DNA from 3 places in the Actinomadura miaoliensis genome. Region 3 is predicted to be linked to each of the others. Evidence: riboswitches for the same ligand, from Rfam matches in the RefSeq annotation. Region 3 holds a riboswitch; each other region holds the start of a gene.

Region 1 (4,727 bases), on a different contig from region 3:
GGGCGGTGGAGGCGATGCCGTTGGCGACGCCCTGCTCGTGGGCGGCGGTGCCGGTCGCGGCGGCGATCCACATCGCCGTCCAGACGATGCCCTGGCCGACGCCGGAGACGATGAGCCCGGGCACCAGCCGTCCGTAGCCGGCATCGGTGTCGAAGCCGATCGCCATGCCGGCCGTGCCGACGACCCCGATCGCGAAGCCGATCAGCAGTGTCGTGCGCAGGCCGATCCGGGTGGTCAGCCGCTCGCCGAGTTGTGTGCCGGTGGCGATCGCCAGTGAGGGGACCAGGAAGGCCAGTCCGGTCTGCAGCGCGCTGTAGCCGTGCACGCTCTGCATGAGCACGGTCAGGAAGTAGGGCAGCACGCCGAATGTCGCCATGTAGATGAACGTGATGATCATGCCGCCGGTCAGGCTGCGGTTGCGGAACAGCCGGAACGGCATGAGCGGATCGGCGCTGCGCCCCTCGATGGCCGCGAACGCCGCCAGCAGCCCGGCGGCCAGCACGAACGCGCCGATCACCAGCGGACTCGTCCAGCCCTGCTCGGGCCCCTGGACCAGGGCGAACACCAGCAGCGTGGCACCCGCGGTGACGGTCAGCGAGCCGGGCAGGTCGAACCGCCGCCGCTGCCTGCCGGCCGGGTCGGGCGGGATCACCGCCAACGCGGCCAGCGCCACGAGAGCGGCCAGCGGCACGTTGACGTAGAAGACGGCGGGCCAGCCGAAGTGCTCGGTCAGCACACCGCCGAGCAGCGCCCCGATGGTCAGGCCGCTCGCACCCGCGCCACCCCAGACCGCCAGCGCCCGGTTGCGCTGCGGCCCCTCGGCGAACAACGTGTTGATCAGTGACAGGGTGGACGGCAGCAGCAGGGCGCCGCCGATCCCCTGCACCGCCCGCGCCACGACGATCGTGGCGGGTGACGGCGCGAGGCCGCCGGCCAGCGACGAGACGGCATAGAGGGCAAGGGCGAACACGAAGACGCGGCGGCGGCCCAGCAGGTCGGCCGCACGGCCGCCGAACAGGAGGAACCCGCCGGCGAACACCACGTAGGCGCTGACCACCAACTGCTGGGTCTGGCCGGGGAAGCCCAGCTCCGCGCCGATCTCGGGGAGCGCGACGAACACGATGTTGAGGTCCAGCGAGTAGACCACTTGCGCGAGCGCCAGCAGGGTCAGGATCCAGCCCAGTCGCCGGCCTGCGGCCGGCCTCGGAACAGCGGACATGCCAGAGGACACCCTTCGGGGTCTGGAGGGAAACGGGCCGGCGGACGAGCCCGCCGACGAGTACGACCGTACGAATAATTACGTACATTCGTATGGTGAGGCAAGGGAATCCGGGCGATTGTTCGACTATCAACGTACGATGGGACAATGAGGTACCGTCATCCGGACCGCGACCAGATCCGCATCGACGCGGTGCTGTCGGCACTGGGCCACCCGGTGCGGCTGGCCGCCGTCCGTGTGCTGGACGGCGGCGGTGAGCACAACTGCGGCAGCGTGCTGGCCGAGCTGGGCATCACGGCCAAGTCGACGATGACCCACCACTGGCGCGTGCTCCGCGAGGGCGGCGTGATCATCCAGGAGCCCTCAGGCCGGGAGAACCTGCTGACCCTGCGCCGGGAAGACCTGGACGCCCGCTATCCGGGGCTGCTGGACGCCGTCCTCGCCGGCGCCCGCACCGACGAGGCCGGCTCCTGACGACCCCCTGCACGACTCCGTCGTCGGCCCGTCGGCCCGAGTGCCCCGACCTCCCTGTGGTATCTGTGGCGGCCCTACATCTCCTAGCGCAGCCGCGTTGCAGCGCATCGCACCGAGCCGGGCGCCGTCGGCGCCGCATCGGCGTCCGCTACTGACACGGAAACGGCAGGGCAACCTCATGCAGAAGATTTCCCTTGACGCCCGGGTGCGCGAGCACATGGAACGCGCGGCGGCGTCACCGGCGGGCCGCAGTGCCGAGACCGTCTACGGCGGCCACGAGCACACCCTGCGTCAGACCCTCATCGCACTGCGCGCCGGCGCTTCGCTGGCCGAGCACGAGAACCCGGGTGAGGCGACGGTGCTGGTGCTGCGCGGTCGGGTGCGGCTGCACAGCGGTGACACCACATGGGAGGGCATGACCGGGGACCTGCTGATCGTGCCGCCCGCCCGGCACGGCCTGGAAGCCGTCGAAGACGCCGCCGCGCTGCTGACGGTCGCCAGGGCGCGCTGACGCGCCGCGGTTCGGGCGCCCGGTGGGCCGCGCCGCGCCTGCCCGACCTGGTGACGGCCACGGGCTGCTGCCGCCGCGCCGGCCCGAGCATGCGGCTGGGCGGTCGGCGCCGCAGCGTCGCGGGTCGCGGACGTTCCGTCGCGCCGTCTCTGGCGACACTCCCACAACATCTAGAGGTTGCATTCACTCCTGCCACTAGATGTAGAGTTCCAGGTGTTGCGGGTCCGCCCCTCACGGGGTGGCGCGAGAGGGAACCCGGTGCGAATCCGGGACTGCCCCGCAGCGGTGAAGGGGAACGAAAGCCGTCACAGAGCACTGGGCCGCACGGCCTGGGAAGCGACGGCCGGTAGGTCCGTGGTGGGTGCCCCCGAGTCCGAAGACCTGCCCGCGACCGTAAGTGGTCCACGAGCCTCGAGGGAACGCCGGTGGGCGGGCGCGTTCGTCGTGCCCTCCTTCCGGCGTGCCCGAAGGGCGTCGCCCGAGGGAGAGCAGATGACTGTTTCCGCCACCGTCGACGACCGCGAACTGGCGGTCCGGGAGGCCGCCGCGCGGGTCGGCGCCGATCCCGGCCAGTCCCGGGTCGCGGCCGCGCTGCTCGCCGAGCTGATCCGGGACGAGGCCGCCGGGGAGGGCGTCGGCACGTTCAGCTCCTCGGTGCGTCTCGCGCACGCGCAGGGCCTGCTCAACGACGCGATCGCGGCGTTCGTCGCCGCGCACGCCGCCGAGCTGGACGCGCTCGTCGACGAAACCGCCGACGACCGGTTCGAGTACTTCGGACTGAGGACGGTCTACGACCGCTACCTGCTGCGTCACCCGCACACGCGCAAGGTCATCGAACGCCCGCAGCACTTCCTGATGCGCGTGGCGTGCGGGCTGGCCGACACCGTCGCCGAGGCAGGCCGGCTGTACGGGCTGATGTCGCGGCTGGAGTACCTGCCGTCCTCGCCCACGCTGTTCAACTCCGGCGCGCGCCGGCCGCAGCTGTCGTCGTGCTTCCTGCTCGACTCCCCCCGCGACGAGCTGGAGTCGATCTACGAGCGGTACGGGCAGGTCGCGCGGCTGTCGAAGTACGCCGGCGGCATCGGGATCTCCTGGTCGCGGATCCGTTCCCGCGGGTCGCTGATCCGCGGGACCAATGGGACCTCCAACGGCATCGTCCCGTGGCTGCGGACGCTGGACGCCTCGGTCGCGGCGGTCAACCAGGGCGGCCGCCGCAAGGGCGCGGCCTGCGTGTACCTGGAGCCGTGGCACGCCGACGTCGAGGAGTTCCTGGAGCTGCGCGACAACACCGGTGAGGACCAGCGCCGCACCCACAACCTGAACCTGGCCAACTGGATCCCCGACGAGTTCATGCGGCGGGTGGAGGCCGACGCCGACTGGTCGCTGTTCGACCCCAAGGAGGTGCCCGAGCTCACCGACCTGTGGGGCGAGGACTTCGACGCCGCCTACCGCCGGGCCGAGGCCGAGGGCCGTTACGTGCGGCAGGTCCCGGCGCGCCGCCTGTACGGCCGCATGATGCGCACGCTCGCCGAGACCGGCAACGGCTGGATGGTCTTCAAGGACCCGGCCAATCGGACCTGCAACCAGACGGCCGAGCCCGGCAACGTGGTGCACCTGTCGAACCTGTGCACCGAGATCCTCCAGGTGACCAGTGACACCGAGACCGCCGTCTGCAACCTGGGTTCGGTGAACCTGGCCCGCCACGTCACCCCGGACGGCTTCGACTTCGCCCGGCTGCGCGAGACCGTGCGCGTGGCCGTCCGGTTCCTGGACCGGACCATCGACCGCGGTTACTACCCCACCCCGGAGGCGGCCGCGACCAACACCGAGTGGCGTCCGGTCGGGCTGGGCGTGATGGGCCTGGCGGACGTGTTCTTCACGCTGCGGCTGCCGTTCGACTCGCCCGAGGCGCTGGAGCTGTCCACCGCCATCGCCGAGGAGATCGCGCTGGCCGCCTACAACACCTCCGCGGACCTGGCCGAGGAACTGGGCGCCCACCCGGCGTTCGACCGGACGCGCGCGGCGCGCGGCGTGCTGCACCCCGACCACTTCCCGGCCGCGCCCCGCAAGACCTCCGAATGGGACGCGCTGCGCCGGCGCGTCGCCGAGGTCGGACTGCGCAACTCGCTGCTGGTCGCGATCGCGCCGACCGCGACCATCGCGTCCATCGCCGGCTGCTACGAGTGCATCGAGCCGCAGGTCTCCAACGTGTTCAAGCGCGAGACGCTGTCCGGCGAGTTCCTGCAGATCAACCGCTACCTGGTGGCCGACCTGCGCGCCGCCGGACGGTGGACGCAGGAGACCCGGGACGCCATCAAGCGCGGCGGCGGCTCGATCCAGCACATCCCCGACCTCGACGACGAGCTCAAACGGCTCTACCGCACCGCCTGGGAACTCCCCCAGAAGGCACTGATCGACCTGGCGGCCGCGCGCATGCCCTACGTGGACCAGTCCCAGTCCCTGAACCTGTTCATGGCGACCCCCACCATCGGCAAGCTGTCCTCGATGTACGCCTACGCGTGG
Region 2 (4,727 bases), on a different contig from region 3:
GGGGGGACACCGCGAGGCCCCGTGCCGCGAACGCCGCCATCAGCCCCGTGGCAACGGTCGTCTTGCCGCTCCCAGAGGCGGGTGCCGCGACGACCAGACGAGGAACGCTCATGCCGGGCCCCCCGCGGGCACGCTCACCATTCGATGCCCTTCTGGCCCTTCTGGCCGCGGTCCATCGGGTGCTTGATCTTGCCCATCTCGGTGACCAGGTCGGCGAACTCCACCAGCCGCGGATCGGCGTCCCGCCCGGTGATGACCACGTGCTGCCGCCCCGGCCGCTCCCGGAGCGCGGTGATGACGTCGTCCACGTCCACCCATCCCCACTTCATCGGGTAGGTGAACTCGTCCAGCACGTACAGCCGGTACGTCTCGGCGGCCAGGTCACGCTTGATCTGCTCCCAGCCCTCGCGCGCGTCGGCCTCGTGGTCGGCCTCGGTGCCGGGGCGGCGGATCCACGACCAGCCCTCGCCCATCTTGTGCCACGTGACCGGGCCGCCCTCGCCGCTGTCGCCGAGCACGCGCAGCGCCCGCTCCTCGCCGATGCGCCACTTGGCGGACTTGACGAACTGGAACACCCCGATCGGCCAGCCCTGGTTCCAGGCCCGCAGCGCCAGCCCGAACGCGGCGGTCGACTTGCCCTTGCCGGGCCCGGTGTGCACGATCACCAGCGGCCGGTTGCGGCGCTGCCGCGTCGTCAGCCCGTCGTCGGGCACCTGCTCCGGCTTCCCCTGCGGCATGCCTAGGCTCCCCTTCTCCAGGCGCTGCGGTCGGGCGCCGTCCTGGCGCCCCGGACGACTCCGGCCAGGGACCCGGCGGCCAGGTGCTCCAGCCGGACGACCTCCGCGCCCAGCCGCCCGCCCAGCTCGGCCGCCAGCCCCAGGCGCACCGGCCCCGACTCGCAGTCGACCACGACGGAGGCCACGTCGCCGAGCCGGGCCGCGGCGGCGGCCGGATCGGGGCCGTGGGTGGCGCGGCCGTCGGTCACCACGACCAGCAGCGGACGCCGGGACGGATCGCGCAGCCGCTCGACGCGCAGCACCTCGGCGGCGCGCAGCAGCCCGGCGGTCAGCGGTGTGCGGCCGCCGGTGGGCAGCCGCTCCAGGCGGCGCGCCCCCGCCTCGACCGACGAGGTGGGCGGCAGCACCAGCGTGGCGTCCCGTCCCCGGAAGGTGATCAGGCCCACCTTGTCGCGGCGCTGGTAGGCGTCCAGCAGCAGGCTGAGCACCGCGCCCTTCACCGCGCGCATCCGCTGCCGCGCGGCCATCGACCCGCTGGCGTCGACGACGAACAGCACGAGGTTGCCCTCGCGTCCGTCCCGCACCGCCTCGCGCAGATCCTCGGCCGCGACGACCAGGCCGGGCCCGGTACGGCCGCGGGCGCGCTGGTACGGGGCGGCGGCGCGCAGCGTGGCGGTCAGATGCAGGCCGCGCGAGCCGGGACGGGCGCCGGAGACGCGGCCGTGCGGGCTGCGCGCCTTCGAGCGGCGGCCGGGCGCGCCGGTGCCGGTGCCCGGGACGGTGAACAGGCGCGGCCTGTAGGCGGCGTCGGCGGGCGCGGGCTCGTCCTCGCGCCGCGGACCGGCGCCACCCGAACCGCCCGCACCCGAACCGCCGTCGGCGCCGCCCGCCTCCGGGGTCTCCGGCGACGGTGCATCGGGGGACGTGTCGGGGGACGTGTCGGGCAGCCCGCCACCGCCGGGGCCTCCGGGCGGGGGCGGGCCGTCGCCGTCGGGGGGCTCGGGGGGCCGGTCGTCGTGCTCGTCGAGCACCTCGTCCAGCTTGCGCGTGTCGAGGCCGGGGGCGTCGAACGGGTCGCGGCGGCGCCGGTGCGGCAGGGCCAGCCGCGCCGCCGTGCGCACGTCCTCGGTGCTCACCGCGGTACGGCCGTGCCAGGCGGCCAGCGCGATCGCGGCCCGCGCGGTCACCAGGTCGGCGCGCAGCCCGTCCACCTCGAACGCGGCGCACACGGCCGTGATCTGGCGCAGCGCCGCGTCGGTCAGCTCCACCCCGGGCAGCCGGTCGCGCGCGGCGGCGATCCGGGCGGCCAGCGCGGCCTCCTCGTCGGCCCACGCGGCGGCGAAGGCGGCCGGGGACTCCTCGAAGCGCAGCCGGCGCCGCACCACCTCGGCGCGCTCGTCCGGGTCGCGGGTGGCGGCGACCTCGACGGTGAGCCCGAAGCGGTCCAGCAGCTGCGGGCGCAGCTCGCCCTCTTCCGGGTTCATGGTGCCGACCAGCAGGAACCGCGCCGCGTGCCGCACCGACACGCCCTCGCGCTCGACGTACGACTCGCCCATCGCGGCGGCGTCCAGCAACAGGTCGACCAGGTGGTCGTGCAGCAGGTTCACCTCGTCGACGTACAGCACCCCGCGGTGCGCGGCGGCGAGCAGGCCCGGCTCGAACGCCTTCACGCCCTCGGTGAGCGCCCGTTCGATGTCGAGCGAGCCGGTGAGCCGGTCCTCGGACGCGCCGACGGGCAGCTCCACCAGGCGGGCGGGCCGTCGCCGCGCGTCGTGCCCGGTGTGCGGGCCGTCGGGGCAGCCGGGGTCGGGGGCGTCGGGGTCGCAGGAGAACCGGCAGCCGTCCACCACCCGCACCGGCGGCAGCAACCCGGCGAGCGCCCGCACGATCGTCGACTTGGCGGTGCCCTTCTCGCCGCGCACCAGCACCCCGCCCACACCCGGCGACACCGCGTTGACCAGCAGCGCGAGCTTGAGATCGGTCATCCCGACGACGGCGGAGAAGGGGTAGCGGTGAGTGTGGGGGGTGCGGGGGGTCGTCCCCCCATCGGCGGCCGGGCGGCTCATCGGCCCATCAGACGGGGCATGCCTCATCATCCTTCCCCTCGGGTGTCCACGCCCGTGGCGGTCAGCTGCGACGGCCGGAGTCTCCTGGCTCCCGGATCGACGTTCCGGCACCGGTCCCGGTCAGGGACGGCACCGCTCCCCCGGCCTTCCAGCGTCGCCGCCGTGGCCTTGCGCGGGGGGAGAACTCCCCGGTCACAGTTGCGGGCACAGCCCCGGATTCACACCGGGTTCCTCCGCGTCCGTCGACTGCACAGCATGACATACCACCCGGAACCACCCAAGCGGCGACCACGTGAAATGCCCAACGTCCGGTCGCGGGACGGCCGGGGCGTCAGGGGGCCGGGGCGTCAGGCGACACGGGTGGGCACGACGAACCACACCGCCTTGCCCGGCACGGGCGTCCCCAGACGCGACAGCGTGTGCAGCAGCCCCCAGCGGCCCTGCGACATCTCGGCGACGATGCTCAGGCCCCGGCCGCAGTCACCGGACGTCCACGAATAGCCGGGCAGCCGGGCGTCGACGAAGGCGTCGAACACCGCGCAGCGGACCTCCGCGGGGGGCCGCGCGTCGTCATCGACCGCCAGCCACAATTCATGCGGGCCGTAATCGGCGGCGTGCTGGTAGGCGTTGGTGGCCAGCTCGCTCACCATCAGCTTGGCGTCGGCGATCGGGTCGCGGGGCACCCCCAGCTCGGCGAGCGCGTCGGCCAGCAGCGTCCTGGCATGGCGGGCGCACGCCGGGCCGCGCGGCAGGGACCAGGCCCAGCCCGCGCGGATGCCGGGCTCCTCGGTCGGCACCGCGCGCGGCGGCGAGGTGTCATGGATGAGTTCTGACGAGCTGTGCACGGGCCCTCCCCGCGATCGAAAGGTCTCGGCCGACTACGCGGTCATCAATCGTCCCGTTACTGTGGGTCCCCCTGTGGTTACACTTCCATGAGCCTCGCGTGAGAATCTCATTTGCGCAACACCGTTGGCGAGATTGCCCTTACCGGCTTCGGCAATCGCGTTGAGAGGTGCCGACCGAAACGACAGACTCTGCCCTCATGACATATCGGCCGACCGTACGAGGTCGTCGCCTGGCCCGGGAACTGCGCCGGCTGCGCGAGGAACTGGGCCTGACGTTGCAGGACGTGGCGGACCGGCTCGACTGGTCCCGGGCCACGGTGTCGCGGGTGGAGACGGGGCAGACCCGGCCGAAGGTCGGCGACGTCGCCCGGATGCTGGAGTTGTACGGGGTGCCCAGCCCCGACCGGGACGCCCTGATGACGCTGGCGCGCGAGGCGGGCCAGCGCGGCTGGTGGACCGCTTACGCCGACGTTTTCGCCGGAAGTTACGTCGCGCTCGAGGACGAGGCGTCCGACATCCGCACCTGGGACCCGCAGCTGGTGCACGGGCTGCTGCAGACCGAGGAGTACGCCCGCGCGGTGATCACCGCCGGGCGGATGCTGCCCGGGTCCACGGAGATCGAACGCCGCATCGTCGCGCGCAAGGTACGGCAAAAGTTGCTCGAACGGCCGAACGCGCCGCTGCTGCACGTGGTGCTGGACGAGGCGGTGCTGCACCGGCCGATCGGCGGGGCTCCGGTGATGAACGCCCAGCTCAGGGCACTGGCCGTGATGGCGGAACGACCCCGCGTGACGGTGCAGGTGCTGCCGTACGGCGCGGGCGAGCACGCGGGGCTCGACGGGCGGTTCACGATCCTTTCCTTTCCGGACCCGGCAGACCCCGATATCGCCTACGTCGAAGGCACCATGGGTGACGTTTACGTCGAAAGCGCAGAGGAAACAGGCGTACACAGGCGTCGCTTCGATCGCATCGTCGAGGCGGCGTTGTCCCCCGAGGATTCCGCGCACCTCATCGTCGAGGCAGCAGGGAGCAGCCCGTGAACAACCTGCAACGCGATCTCGCCCGCGCCCAGTGGCGCA
Region 3 (4,727 bases):
CGGCACGCTCACCGGCCCCAAGCACCACGAGCGCATCGTGGAGATCAACGGCTACGACATGGAGCTGTCGCCCACCGACCACATGGCGTTCTTCTCCTACAGCGACCGGCCCGGCATCGTCGGCGTGGTCGGCCGGCTGCTCGGCGACCAGGGCGTCAACATCGCCGGCATGCAGGTCGGCCGGGACGCCAAGGGCGGCACCGCGCTGATCGCGCTGACCGTCGACTCGGCCATCCCGGCCCAGCTCGTCGACGTGATCCGCGACGAGGTAGGCGCCGAAATGGGCCGCCGCGTCGACCTCGACGGCTAAGAGCGGGCGGGGCGGGGTCGGCGTGCTCGGCACGCTGCGCGTGCCTTCGCCGTGGCCCCGCCCGTTGTGTCTCCCAGGGGGACGACCCCCTGGAACCCCCGGCTTGAGGCGGGCGGAGCGTGCTTGGTGTGCTCCGCCCGCCTTTGTCGTTGGCTGCTTCTGGCGGTTGTGGGTGCACCTGCGGGTTCTTCGGGGGGTGTCTCAGCATGCGGAAAGTTGGGCCACGGGTCGGGACAATTCGGGAGGCGGGCCGGTAACGTGGGCGGAGTCATGCGCTTGGTGGTATGCATCCTTCGCCGCCGCGGCGGGGCCTGAGACGGCAGGCCGGCGACCCGCCGCGGAGCAGGGCGCTGGCCGTAAGCCCGTCGTTCACTCTTCCGACGAACCACCACGAGGGATCGCGATCATGAACACCGACGTCAACGTGCCCACGCCCGCCGACGACGCCGCCGAGGAGGCGGCCCGCGCGCTGCAGACCGCCCTGGACCGCCGCGACAACGGCGGCCGCTCCGACCGCTGACCCGCGGTCCGCTCCCGCCGGATGGCATGATCGCAGACGTGGCACCACGTGGTCGGGCGGGAGCGGACGAGGTCCGGCGGGCGCTGGCGGACGCGGCCCGGCTGGGCCCCTACTTCCAGGTCGTCACCGACCCCGCCGAGGAGGCCGACCCCACCTGGCGGCCCCTGCCCGAACCCGACGCGGCACGGCTCGGCGAGCTGACCGACGCCTACGCGCGGCGGCTGGGCACCGGAGAGCGCCGGGTGGCGGCGTCCATCCTGTTCCAGGGGCTGGCGTCGCGGTTGTGGTCGCCCGTGGTGGCGGCGAGGGCGTACGGCGTCGTCCCCGACCTGTCCGGGCTGCACTGGCGCTGGGCCCCCGGCGCGCCGATCGCGCTCTGGCTGGCCGACCCCGGCGGCTGGCCCGCCGCGGACGATCCCGCCGCCACCGCCGGGCTCGTGCACCGGACGGTCCTGGAGGGGCAGCTGCGGCCGCTGCGCGCCACGCTGCTGGAGATCGTCGGGCTCGCGGACGGCCTGCTGTGGGGCAACGCGGCGGCGGCCCTCGCCGGGACGCTGCGCGCTGGCACGCTCAGGCCCGAACTGGCCGAGCCGGTCGGGACGCTCGTGCGAGAACTGTTCGAACGCGAACCGCTGGCGGGCACGGGCTCGTTCACCCCGGACGGGTTCGTCCGCCGGAGCTGCTGCCTGTACTACCGGGTGCCGCCCGGCGGCGAGATGTGCGGCGACTGCGCCCTCCTGCGCCGCGCGTGAGCGTCCCGCGCGGCGCAGGAGGGCGTAAAGGTCAGGCCGCTGTGGCGGCCGGTGACGGCCGCCGCTGGAAGGAGCGCTCGGTGAGCGCGCCGAACACCAGACCCAGCGTCGCCCACAGGACGACCTGGACGCCCAGCGACGCGATCCGGAAGTCCCACAGGACCGTGGCCGGGAAGCCGTCCGCGACCGCGTCCGGCGTCGGCGTCAGCCGGTACACCAGCGCCAGCACGACCGCGAACCCGGCCGTGGTCGCGATCGCCGCGTTCCAGGCCCCGAACCGGGGCAGCAGGCGGCGGAACACGATCACGGCGGCGACGACGGCCAGCACGCCCAGCGCCACCATGCCGAAGTACAGCGCGGTGCGGCCGCCGATCGTGTCGGGGTCGCCGACGGCCGGGGGCGTCGGCGGGTACTTCAGGAACGGCACCAGTTCGACGGCGACGAACCCGCCCAGCGCGACCAGCGCGGCGGTGGCGCGGGCGCCGAACGCGCCGACACGGCCGTAGGCGACCGCGAACGCGATCGCGAACAGCCCGCCGAGCGCGACGCCGTACACGCCGAGCGCGGTGACCAGCCCGGCGGTCTTCTGCACCGTGCGGCTGACCACCTCGTGCTCGTGCCCCTCGTGGGCTGCGGCCGCCTCGGCCTCCTCGAACGCGATGGCGTGGCCCACCTGCGGCTCCCCGTACAGCCAGGCGACGACCAGCGCGAGCGCGGCCGCCGCCAGCCCGGCGAGCATGCCGCGGACCAGCAGTGTTCTCATCATCGGGGAATCGGCCCGCCCGTCAGTGGCAGGGGAAGCCGAGCAGGTGACGGCCGTCGTGGGTGAACTCGTGCACCCAGGTGCCGCCGATGAGGGAGGTGGCGCCCTGCTCGGCGCCGACGAAGTAGATCAGCACCAGGCCGAGCACCGCGGCGAACACCGCCCACGGCAGGACCTGGCGAAGGGGGATGCGGACGGGCGCCGGACGTTCTCCGGCAGGCGTCGACGGAACGGCGGTCTGAGCCATCTCAGGGTCTCCTCACGGGGTTCACTCGCCCCGGTACGGGAGGACGACGGGTCAGTGTCCTGACTCCCAGATCAGCGCCTCCCGCCGACCTTCCCGCCGGGTGTCCGGCCGTGGTCGTGGAGTGGGGGAGGCTCCCTGGTCACAGTGGCGGGACCGTCCTGGAGTCGCACCAGGTTCCTGCGCACCGTCGCCTCGATGTGCACTTGTTGGGGAGAGCGTCCCCTTTGCGGTGGTCCAGCGTCAAGTGCGGGTTCTGTCGCCCGGAGGGCAGTGCGGGGCCGCCCCCGCCCGTGAAAGAGCGGCGTCGCGGACGAGGCGGCGCCGTACGAGGTGAAACGGGCGCCGTGCGGGCGGCCGGCGTGAAAATCCGCCGCCCGGCATGGGGTTCGTTGACCGTGCGGACGGCGCGTTCCCACAATCTCCGGCGATTCACCTCCGCGTTCGCTCCCACGAACCGCCCACCGAAACCGCCCACCGAAACCGCCCACCGCGACCGCCCACCGAGACCGCCCACCGAGACCGCCCACCGAAACGCACTTCGTCCCCGACCTGGAGGCGCCCGAGCCATGACCCATCCCCCAGGAACACGACCGCCGGTGGCGCAAGCGGCGGCCGCGCTGGCCGTCTGCCTGAGCCTCGTGGCCGCCGCGCTGGTGGCCGTGCTGGTCCGTCCGCCGGGCGCCTCCGCCGCCGCCCCGGCGGGCACCGGCACCGGATACCTCAGCACCAGCGGCAACCGGATCGTCGACGGCACCGGCCAGACGGTCCGCCTGACCGGCATCAACTGGTTCGGCATGGAGACCGACAACAAGACCTTCCACGGCCTGTGGGCGCGCGGCTACAAGTCGATGCTCGACCAGATGGCCCAGCTCGGCTACAACACCCTGCGCGTGCCGTACTCCAACGACGCGCTGAAGCCGGACGCCAAGGCCACCAGCGTCGACGGGGTGTCCAACCCCGACCTGGTGGGCCTCAGCCCGCTGCAGATCCTCGACAAGGTGATCGCCTACGCCGGCCAGAAGGGCATGCGGGTGATCCTGGACCGGCACCGGCCGACCAGCGCGGGCCAGTCGGCGCTGTGGTACACCCCGGCCGTCTCCGAGACGACGTGGATCGAGGACTGGAAGGCGCTGGCCCGCCGCTACGCGGGCAATCCCACCGTGATCGGCGCCGACCTGCACAACGAGCCGCACGCCGACGGCACCGACCCCAACGGCACCGGCTCCTGCTGGGGCTGCGGCGACCCGGCCCGCGACTGGAGGCTGGCGGCCGAGCGCGCGGGCAACGCGATCCTGTCGGTCAACTCCAACTGGCTGATCTTCGTGGAGGGCGTGAGCTGCCCCAGCGGCGGCAACGCCAACTCCTGGGACGACATCCCCGACGAGCACTGCGGCTGGTGGGGCGGCAACCTGTCGAAGGCGGGGCAGTACCCGGTGCGGCTGAACGTCGCCAACCGCCTGGTGTACTCGCCGCACGAGTACGGCATCTCCGTCTATCGCCAGCCCTGGTTCGACTCCGCCGACTTCCCCAACAACCTGGCCGCGATCTGGGACCAGCAGTGGGGCTACCTCTACAAGCAGAACACCGCCCCGCTGCTGCTGGGCGAGTTCGGCAGCACCCTGGCCGACCCCAAGGACAAGGTGTGGCTGGAGAAGCTGCTCGCCTACGCGGGCACCGGGGCCACGGGGATGAGCTTCACGTACTGGTCGTGGAACCCCAACTCCGGGGACACCGGCGGCATCCTCAACGACGACTGGACGACGGTGAACCAGGCCAAGCAGAGCATCCTGCAGCCGTACCTGATCCCGCCGACGCCCGGGGACGGGGGCGGCCCCACGGACCCGCCGCCGACGGGCTCGGACGCCTGCAAGGTCGCCTACACCGTCATCAACCGCTGGTCCGGGGGCTTCCAGGGCAACGTGGACGTGACCAACTCCGGCTCCACCACGTTCCGGAACTGGACGCTGACGTTCGACGTCCCGCAGGGCGTCACGGTGTCCAGCGGGTGGAACGCCACGTTCAGCCAGAGCGGCACCAAGGTCACGGTCAAGGGCCCGTCCTGGAACGCCGACCTGGAGGCCGGTGAGAAGGCGAGCGTCGGCTTCACCGCCAACGGCAGCGACACGCCGCAACCG

The links. A riboswitch is a leader RNA that binds a small molecule or an ion and turns the genes downstream of it on or off. The one in region 3 is predicted to bind cobalamin.
Region 1: another riboswitch for cobalamin. It lies ahead of ABD811_RS06010 (ribonucleoside-diphosphate reductase subunit alpha); the one in region 3 lies ahead of ABD811_RS12180 (CbtB domain-containing protein).
Region 2: another riboswitch for cobalamin. It lies ahead of ABD811_RS26065 (putative cobaltochelatase); the one in region 3 lies ahead of ABD811_RS12180 (CbtB domain-containing protein).

The regions. Positions count from the first base shown of each region.
Region 1 covers NZ_BAAAZG010000002.1:329,700-334,426, reverse strand. The annotation lists gene ABD811_RS06025 (MFS transporter) at 1-1,219, opposite strand, end outside; gene ABD811_RS06020 (ArsR/SmtB family transcription factor) at 1,367-1,693, shown strand; gene ABD811_RS06015 (cupin domain-containing protein) at 1,872-2,204, shown strand; cobalamin riboswitch at 2,408-2,607, shown strand; gene ABD811_RS06010 (ribonucleoside-diphosphate reductase subunit alpha) at 2,697-4,727, shown strand, end outside.
Region 2 covers NZ_BAAAZG010000039.1:128,040-132,766, forward strand. The annotation lists gene ABD811_RS26055 (cobyrinic acid a,c-diamide synthase CobB) at 1-112, opposite strand, end outside; gene cobO (cob(I)yrinic acid a,c-diamide adenosyltransferase) at 135-737, opposite strand; gene ABD811_RS26065 (putative cobaltochelatase) at 740-2,722, opposite strand; cobalamin riboswitch at 2,882-3,036, opposite strand; gene ABD811_RS26070 (ATP-binding protein) at 3,151-3,648, opposite strand; gene ABD811_RS26075 (helix-turn-helix domain-containing protein) at 3,816-4,688, shown strand; gene ABD811_RS26080 (DUF397 domain-containing protein) at 4,685-4,727, shown strand, end outside.
Region 3 covers NZ_BAAAZG010000014.1:101,649-106,375, reverse strand. The annotation lists gene serA (phosphoglycerate dehydrogenase) at 1-310, shown strand, start outside; gene ABD811_RS12190 ((2Fe-2S)-binding protein) at 869-1,582, shown strand; gene ABD811_RS12185 (CbtA family protein) at 1,614-2,348, opposite strand; gene ABD811_RS12180 (CbtB domain-containing protein) at 2,368-2,592, opposite strand; cobalamin riboswitch at 2,645-2,772, opposite strand; gene ABD811_RS12175 (cellulase family glycosylhydrolase) at 3,189-4,727, shown strand, end outside.